One region of the Methylobacterium sp. UNC300MFChir4.1 genome, then DNA from elsewhere that is predicted to be linked to it. Evidence: predicted binding sites of a transcription regulator. Region 1 holds the regulator's gene; the other holds the start of a gene.
What was found. Region 1 encodes PhoB, which activates phosphate uptake and scavenging genes when phosphate is short. Its sites were predicted from a motif close to TGTCATNNANCTGTCAT; they were not measured.
Positions count from the first base shown of each region.

Region 2: the regulator PhoB is predicted to act here: its motif matches at 1,530-1,546, upstream of BMY19_RS08015 (UDP-2,3-diacylglucosamine diphosphatase).

Region 1 covers NZ_FOCS01000012.1:60,003-64,401, forward strand. The annotation lists gene pstC (phosphate ABC transporter permease subunit PstC) at 1-44, shown strand, start outside; gene pstA (phosphate ABC transporter permease PstA) at 57-947, shown strand; gene pstB (phosphate ABC transporter ATP-binding protein PstB) at 970-1,785, shown strand; gene phoU (phosphate signaling complex protein PhoU) at 1,906-2,625, shown strand; gene phoB (phosphate regulon transcriptional regulator PhoB) at 2,748-3,443, shown strand; gene BMY19_RS17170 (protein-disulfide reductase DsbD family protein) at 3,623-4,399, opposite strand, start outside.
Region 2 covers NZ_FOCS01000004.1:103,724-108,122, reverse strand. The annotation lists gene BMY19_RS08020 (aminotransferase class V-fold PLP-dependent enzyme) at 1-1,077, opposite strand, end outside; gene BMY19_RS08015 (UDP-2,3-diacylglucosamine diphosphatase) at 1,597-2,412, shown strand; gene BMY19_RS08010 (glycosyltransferase family 4 protein) at 2,423-3,469, shown strand; gene BMY19_RS08005 (ribonuclease HII) at 3,508-4,194, shown strand; gene BMY19_RS08000 (methyl-accepting chemotaxis protein) at 4,208-4,399, opposite strand, start outside.

The DNA of each region.
Region 1 (4,399 bases):
TCATCATCGCCCGGCTGCTGACGCGCCGCGTCCAGGCCGCCTGAGGAGCACGCGCGATGGTTTCCTCCAGCACGATCGCCGCCGCTGCCCAGCGCCGCCCTGGCCGCGTCCGCCAGGGACGCCGCGTCGCCGACCGGACCCTGCGCGTCGCCTGCACCGCCGCCACCGTGGTGGGTGCCCTGGTCCTCGGCTCGATCCTGGTGATGCTGATCGTCCAGGGCGTGCGCGGCTTCACGCCGACCCTGTTCACCAACCCGACCCCGGGCCCCGGCTCCGAGGGCGGCGGCATCGCCAACGCCATCCTGGGCAGCGTCGTGCTGACCGGGATCGGCATCCTGATCGCCACGCCGGTCGGCGTCATGGCCGGGACCTTCCTGGCCGAGTACGGGCGCGGCTCGAAGCTGGCCGCCCTGATCCGCTTCCTCAACGACGTCCTGCTCTCGGCGCCGTCGATCCTGATCGGCCTGTTCGTCTACACGCTGATGGTCCGGCCGATGGGCACCTACTCGGGCTGGGCCGGCGGCGTGGCGCTGGCGATCATCGCCGTGCCGGTGATCGTGCGCACCACCGAGGACATGCTGCGCCTCGTGCCCGGCACCCTGCGGGAGGCCGGCGCGGCGCTCGGCGCGCCGCCCTCGACGGTGATCATGAGCGTGACCTGGCGGGCGGCCTCGGCCGGCATCGTCACCGGCATCATCCTGGCTCTCGCCCGCATCGCCGGCGAGACCGCGCCGCTGCTGTTCACCGCGCTCAACAACAATTCCTGGTTCTCGGCCAACCTGATGGGCGGCGTCGCGAACCTGCCGGTGATGATCTACCAGTTCGCCCTCTCGCCCTACCCGAACTGGCAGGGCCTGGCCTGGGCGGGCGCGCTCCTGATCACCACCACCATCCTGGCGCTGTCGATCATCGCGCGCCTCGTGATCAAGCCGCAGGCCTCGCGCTGAGCCCCCTTTCGAGGACACGACGATGAACGCCGCCTCCGCGATCCCCACGGTCGAGCTGAACCGCAACCGCGCCGAAGAGGGCGGCCCCGTGCGGATCGCCGTCAAGGACCTGAACTTCTACTACGGCAGCTTCCACGGGCTGAAGGACGTCAACCTCAACTTCCACGACCGGCAGGTGACGGCGCTGATCGGCCCTTCCGGCTGCGGCAAGTCCACCCTGCTGCGCTGCTTCAACCGGATCTACAGCCTCTACCCGGAGCAGCGCGCGGAGGGCGAGATCCTGCTCGACGGCGAGAACATCCTCAGCCCCTCCGTCGACCTGAACGAGCTGCGCTCGCGCATCGGCATGGTGTTCCAGAAGCCGACGCCGTTCCCGATGTCGATCTACGACAACGTGGCCTTCGGCCTGCGCCTCTACGAGAAGCTGCCGAAATCCGAGCTCGACGGCCGGATCGAGGAATCCCTGCGCAAGGCCGCCCTCTGGGACGAGGTGAAGGACAAGCTCCGGCAGCCCGGGACCGGCCTGTCGGGCGGCCAGCAGCAGCGCCTGTGCATCGCCCGGACGGTGGCGCAGAAGCCGGAGGTGATCCTGTTCGACGAGCCGACCTCGGCGCTCGACCCGATCTCGACCGGCCGCATCGAGGAGCTGATCGAGCAGCTGCGCGACGAGTTCACCATCGTGATCGTCACCCACAACATGCAGCAGGCGGCGCGCATCTCGCAGTTCACCGCCTTCATGTATCTGGGGCAGCTCGTCGAGTTCGGTCCGACCAACCGGATGTTCATGAACCCGACGGAACGCCGCACGCAGGACTACATTACCGGCCGCTTCGGCTAGTCTGCGGCTAGTCTGCCGGGCCGCTCCGGTCCCGGGACCGCCGCTCGCGTCTCCGGCGCGCCGGCGGGTCCCGCAAGCCTCCCGGAGGGCCGTCCCCGGGACCCCATCGAAGGATCCGCCATGCCCGGCCATATCGTCACCTCCTACGACACCGACCTGGAGAACCTGCGTCGCTCGATCTCGGAGATGGGCGGCGTCGCCGAGAAGATGACCGCGGAGGCGACCGACGCCCTCGTGCGCCGGGACGACACGCTCGCCCAGGCGGTGATCCTCGCCGACAAGCGCCTCGACGCGCTGCAGCGGGACATCGAGGAGCGCGCCGTGCTGCTGATCGCCCGGCGCCAGCCCCTGGCGATCGACCTGCGCGAGACCATCTCGGCGATCCGCGTCTCCGGCGATCTGGAGCGGATCGGCGACCTCGCCAAGAACGTCGCCAAGCGCGTGGTGGCGATTTCCGACCAGGCGCCGGCCCAGAAGATCGTGCTCGGCGTGCGCCACATGAGCGACCTCGCCGAGGGTCAGCTGAAGGACGTGCTCGACGCCTACGGGAGCCGCGACGTCCAGGCGGCCCACGACGTCTGGGAGCGCGACGGCGAGATCGACGCCCTGTACAATTCCCTGTTCCGCGAGCTCCTGACCTACATGATGGAGGATCCGCGCAACATCTCGTTCTGCACGCATCTCCTGTTCTGCGCGAAGAACGTCGAGCGCATCGGCGACCACACCACCAACATCGCCGAGACGATCCACTACCTCGCCACGGGCGAGACGCTGGCGGGTGACCGGCCGAAGAACGACGCGTCGAACTACGCGACCGTGGACGGCGTGCAGGCGCCGTGAGGCGCCGACCCCGGCGCCTTCCTGTGGGCGCGGCCGGGGTCACTCTCCGTGCGGGTTGAGGCGGGGCGGCGCCTCCTGCACCATCCGGGGACCGCCCGCAGAACGAGTCTTCGAACGTGAGCATGCAAGTCCTGATCGTCGAGGACGAGGAGGCCCTGAGCACGCTGCTGCGCTACAACCTGGAGGCCGAGGGCTTCCTGGTGGATTCGGCGGCGCGCGGCGACGACGCCGAGCTGCTCCTCGCGGAGCGGATCCCGGACCTCGTCCTGCTCGACTGGATGCTGCCCGGCCTCTCGGGGATCGAGCTGTGCCGCCGGATCCGGGCGCGCCGGGAGACCGAGCGCCTGCCGGTGATCATGCTCACCGCCCGCGGCGAGGAGGGCGACCGCGTCCGCGGGCTCGGCACGGGCGCCGACGACTACATCGTCAAGCCATTCTCGGTCCCGGAGCTGCTCGCCCGGATCCGCGCGCTCCTGCGCCGGGCCAAGCCCGCCCACGTCTCGGACCGGCTGGCGGCCGGCGACCTGGAACTCGACCGCACCGGCCACCGCGTCCGCCGCGGCGGCGAGGAGCTGCATCTGGGCCCCACGGAGTTCCGGCTCCTGGAATTCCTGATGCTGGCGCCGGGCCGGGTCTTCTCCCGCGAGCAGCTCCTCGACGGGGTGTGGGGCCACGACGTCTACATCGACGAGCGCACCGTCGACGTCCATGTCGGGCGGCTGCGCAAGGCGCTGAACGGCCCGCGCCAGACCGACCCGATCCGCACGGTCCGGGGCTCGGGCTACGCCTTCGACGAGACCTTCTCGCTGGAGGCCTGAGGCGGCCTCACGGGCCGTCCGGATAGGACTTCGCTCCGGCGCACCGTCATCGCGAGCGCAGCGAAGCGACCCAGGGCGGCGGGACGCCTGTGAGCGCGGCGCTGCTGGGTTGCTTCGCTCCGCTCGCAAAGACGGTGGGACGGGCCCGCGAAGATTCGCGCGTCCCGGTCTCCAGGGACTCAGCGCGCCAGCGCCGCGCTCCGGCCCGAGGCGGCCGGCACCGCCTCCAGCGCCGCCAGGACCGTCCCCTCGGTGAGGATCTGCGGCAGCACCTGGGGCTCTCCCGTCCCGGTATAGAGCAGGTAGAGCGGGACGCCGCTGCGCCCGTGCTTCTCCAGGAGGCGGGTGATCTCGGGGTTCTGGTTGGTCCAGTCGCCCTTCATGTAGGTCACGCCGCGCTCGGCCATCGCGGCCCGCACGGCCTTGGTGTTGAGCGAGGTCGCCTCGTTGACCGCGCAGGTGATGCACCACGCGGCGGTCATGTCCACGAAGACGGGGCGGTGCGCGTCGACCAGGGCGTCGAGGCGCGCCTGCGTGAACGGCTCGATCCCGTCGGCGGCGGCCTGCGCGGCCGGCGCGGCGCGGTCCCGGGGCAGGGTGACGGCGAGGGCCCCGACGGCGATCAGCGCCAGCGCCGCGGCGGCCTGCGCGACCCGGCCGGCCCGCGGCGGGGCGGCGCGGCCGTGCTCCCAGGCCCAGGCGGCGAAGCCCACGAGGACGAGGCCGATCAGCGCCGCCAGCAGCCCGCGCGGGTCGACCTGCTGCGCCAGCACCCAGATCAGCCACGCAACGGTGGCGTAGACCGGGAAGGCCAGCACCTGCTTGAGGGTCTCCATCCAGGCGCCCGGCCGCGGCAGCGCCCGCAGGGCCGGCGGCCAGAGGGTCAGGAGCAGGAAGGGCAGGGCGAGGCCGAGGCCGAGGCTCGCGAAGACGGCGAGCGCCACGCCGGCGCTCTG
Region 2 (4,399 bases), on a different contig from region 1:
GTTCAGGTCGCCCAGGTGGCCGATGCGGAACACCTTGCCGGCGACTTTCGACAGGCCGGCGCCCAGCGAGAGGTTGTAGCGCTCGTAGGCGTGGGTGATCACCTTGGCGGCGTCGGCGCCCTCCGGCACCACGATCGCCGTGACCGTGTCGGAGTTCCACTTGGGCTCCTTGGCGCAGGGCTTGAGGCCCCAGGCCGCGACCGCCTGGCGGGTCGCCTCGGCGAGGACGTGGTGGCGGTGGTAGACGTTCTCCAGCCCCTCTTCCTTCACGACCGCCAGGGCCTCGCGCAGGCCGTAGAGCAGCGGCAGGACGGGGGTGTAGGGGAAGTAGCCGGTGGCGTTGGCGGCCAGCTGATCCTTCCAGGCGAAGTAGGCGTGGCCGAGCCGGTCGTTGCGGCCGGTGCCGCCCTCGGCGATCTTGAGCGCCTTCGGGCTGATGCAGATCAGGCCGAGGCCGGCCGGCAGCATGAAGCCCTTCTGCGAGCCCGCGATGGCGCAGTCGACCTTCCACGCGTCCATCTCGAACGGCAGAGAGCCGATCGACGAGATGCCGTCCACGAACAGCAGAGCCGGGTGGCCGGCGGCGTCGATCGCCTTCCGCACCGCGCCGATGTCGCTGGTGACGCCCGTGGCGGTCTCGTTGTGGACGACCATCACGGCCTTGATCTTATGGTCCTTGTCGGCGCGCAGGGCCTCCTCGATCTTCTGCGGGTCGGCGCCGGTGCCCCACTCCTCCTCCTGGACGACCACGTCGAGGCCGAGGCGCTGGGCCATGTCGACCCAGAGGTGGCTGAACTGGCCGTAGCGCGAGGTCAGCACCGTGTCGCCGCGGCAGAGGGTGTTGGACAGGGCCGATTCCCAGATGCCGGTGCCCGAGGACGGGAACAGGATGACCGTCCCGGCGGTCGAGCCGAACACCATCTTGGAGTCCTGCAGGAGCGGCTTCACCAGCTCGGGGAAGCTCGGCGAGCGGTGATCCTCCGACGGCACGTGCATGGCGCGCAGGACGCGCTCCGGGATGTTGGTGGGGCCCGGGATGAAGAGGTGGTTGCGACCGGGGCGCCGGGTTGCGGCCATGATGTTTCCTCCGAAAAGTCCATTGCGCGCGGGCGTGAACCCGCGCCGGGTTGTCCAAGCGTCCTCAGGGAGTCGGTCCGGCGCCGTCGAGAGCGGCTCGCGCCGCACCCCCTCGAACGCCATCCTCTGCCGTGATCGGGGGGTCTCCGCGGAGCGGCAGGCGGCCTCACGCCGCTCGCGTCGCGGCGCGCCCCCGCGCGCCGGTCGCCTCCGAATTGCCGTCCCGTCCAACGGCTCCAGGGCCGTCCTCGCCGCCTTCCTGTCAAGGTCCGGCCGTGCTCGTGCCGAGCGGCCGGTTCTTGGTATTATGAGGCGGTGAAGCTCGAAAGGAAAACCGGAAAAACTTCCGGAACTTGCCAAAAAAATTTTTTGTGCGGCGCAACGAAGTCGTGCTCCGGTTGAGAGGCTTCGCGGCACCGCACACCGAAGTCTTTCCGCCCCGTCGGAACCCGCGTCATCAAACTGAGATCGGATCGCGCTCTGGATCCCGGCACCGTTCAGCCGCCGGGAGAGGATGCCGTGGCCGAGGTTGAGGAGATGCCGGTCCGCGTGCGGACGCTGTTCCTGTCCGACCTGCATCTCGGCACGCGCGGCTGCCAGGCCGGCCTGCTGCTGTCGTTCCTGAAGGACTACGACGCCGACACGATCTACCTCGTCGGCGACATCGTGGACGGCTGGCAGCTGCGCTCGGGCTGGTACTGGCCGCAGGAGCACAACGACGTGGTGCAGAAGCTCCTGCGCAAGGTCCGCAAGGGCGCGCGGATCGTCTACCTGCCCGGCAACCACGACGAGTTCCTGCGCGACTACGTGGGCACGAGCTTCGGCGGCATCGAGCTCGCCGAGACCGCGATCCACGAGGCGGCGGACGGCAAGCGCTACCTCGTCATCCACGGCGACCAGTTCGACATGGTGGTGCGCCACTCGCCGTGGCTCGCCCATCTGGGCGACGGCGCCTACACGCTGGCGCTCTCCCTCAACACGCTGATCAACAAGGTGCGCCGGCGGCTCGGCCTGTCCTACTGGTCACTGTCGGCCTGGGCGAAGCTGCGCGTGAAGAACGCGGTGAGCTTCATCGGCCGCTTCGAGACGATCCTGGCCGAGGAGGCCCGCCGCCAGGGCGCCGACGGGGTGATCTGCGGCCACATCCACCACGCCGCGGACCGGCCGATCGGCGACCTGCGCTACCTCAACACCGGCGACTGGGTGGAATCCTGCACCGGGCTCGTGGAGCACTACGACGGCCGCATCGAGGTGCTGCACTACCCGAGCCTCCTGCGGGCGCGGGAGGCCGAGGTCGTGCCGCAGCCCCTGCCGGGCCGGCGCGCGGTGGCGTGAGGGCGGCGCCGTGAAGCTCCTGATCGCCAGCGACGCGTGGCACCCCCAGGTGAACGGCGTCGTGCGCTCCCTCGAGCAGATGGTCCGGCGCGCGCCGGAGCACGGCTTCGCCACGACGCTGCTGTCCGTGGCGGATTTCCGCTCGCTGCCGCTGCCGGGCTACCCCGAGATCCGCCTCGCCTATGCCGGGCGCGAGCGGGTGGCGGCGCGCTGGCGGGCCGAGCGGCCGAGCCACGTGCACATCGCCACGGAGGGGCCGGTGGGCCTCGCGGCGCGCCGGCACTGCCTCGCGCACGACCTGCCCTTCACGACGAGCTACCACACGCGCTTCCCGGAATACCTCGCCGCCCGCGCGCCGGTGCCGGAGGCGTGGTCCTACGCGTACCTGCGCCGGTTCCACGGCGCCGCCCGCGGGACGATGGTCAGCACCGCCTCGCTCCAGGGCGAGCTCGCGGCGCGGGGCTTCGGCCGGCTGATGCGCTGGACCCGGGGCGTGGACACGGAGCGGTTCCGGCCGGCCGAGCCCGGGACGCCCCGGCCGGCGGAACTCGCCGGCCTGCCGGGGCCGCTGTTCCTCTACGTCGGGCGGCTGGCGGTGGAGAAGAACGTCGCGGCCTTCCTCGCCCTCGATCTGCCCGGCACGAAGGTCGTGGTCGGCGACGGGCCGGACCGCGCGCGGCTGCAGGCGCTCGCGCCGGCGGCGCACTTCCTCGGCACCCGCACCGGTGCGGACCTCTCGGCGGTCTACGCGGCCTGCGACGTCTTCGTCTTCCCGAGCCTCACCGACACGTTCGGCATCGTGCTCCTGGAGGCCCTGGCCAGCGGGCTCCCGGTGGCGGCCTTCCCGGTGCCGGGTCCGAACGACGTCGTCGGCGGCACGCGGGTCGGCGTGCTCGACCCGGATCTGCGGGTCGCCGCGCTGGCGGCCCTGCGCCTGTCGCGCGCCGAGTGCCGGGTCGAGGCCCTGCGCCGCGGCTGGGACGTGAGCGCGCGGCAGTTCTTCGGCAACATCGTCGAGGCGCATGGCGGCGCCCGGAGCACCCGCGACGCCGCCTGACGCGTGACGGCGTCCGCGCGGAATGGCAGGAGGGCGCGATGCCGCCCGCCAAGCCGCCAGCCAAGCCGCCAGTCAGATCGCCAGTCAGATCGCCCGCCGGACCGGCCGGGTCCGCCAGAGCCCGCCCCCCAGTCGCCGGACCGTTCGACCCCGCCCGGGCCGCCGCGTATCCGGCGGCGATCGGCTGCGACGAGGTCGGGCGCGGCGCGCTCTGCGGACCCGTGGTGGTGGCCGCGGTCTGGTTCGATCCGGCGGCGATCCCGGCCGACCTGCTCGCGGCCCTCGACGACAGCAAGCGCGTCCCCGAGCCCGTGCGCGACCGGCTGGCCCCCCTGATCCGCGCCCACGCGCGGGTCGCGGTGGCGGCGGGGTCGCGCGCCCTGATCGACCGGATCAACATCCGCGGCGCGACCCTCGACGCCATGGCGCGGGCGGTGGCGCGGCTCGGCCTCGCCGAGCCCGTGCTGGTCGACGGGCGCGACGCCCTGCCGGGCTTGCCCGGCCGCGCCGTCGTCGGCGGCGACCACTTGGTGCCCCAGATCGCCGCCGCGTCGATCGTCGCCAAGGTGCTCCGGGACCAGCTGATGCGGCGGCTCGCCCGGCGCCATCCCGGCTACGGCTGGGAGCGCAATGTCGGCTACGGGACGGCCGTCCACCGCGCCGGCCTGACGCAGCTCGGGCGCAGCCCCCACCACCGGCTCAGCTTCACCCGCGGCTTCGACTGAGCCGGGCGACGGGTCACGCGGCCCGGACGCCCGTGAGGAAGCGCTCGACCTCCGCGGCGAGCTCCTCCGACTGACGCGTGAGCGCGGTGGCGGCCGTCAGCACGTGGTCGGCCGCGCGACCGGTCCGGTCGGCCGCCTGCGCCACGCCGGCGATGTTGCCGGTGACCTCCTGCGTGCCGGCATTGGCCTGGGCGACGTTGCGGAC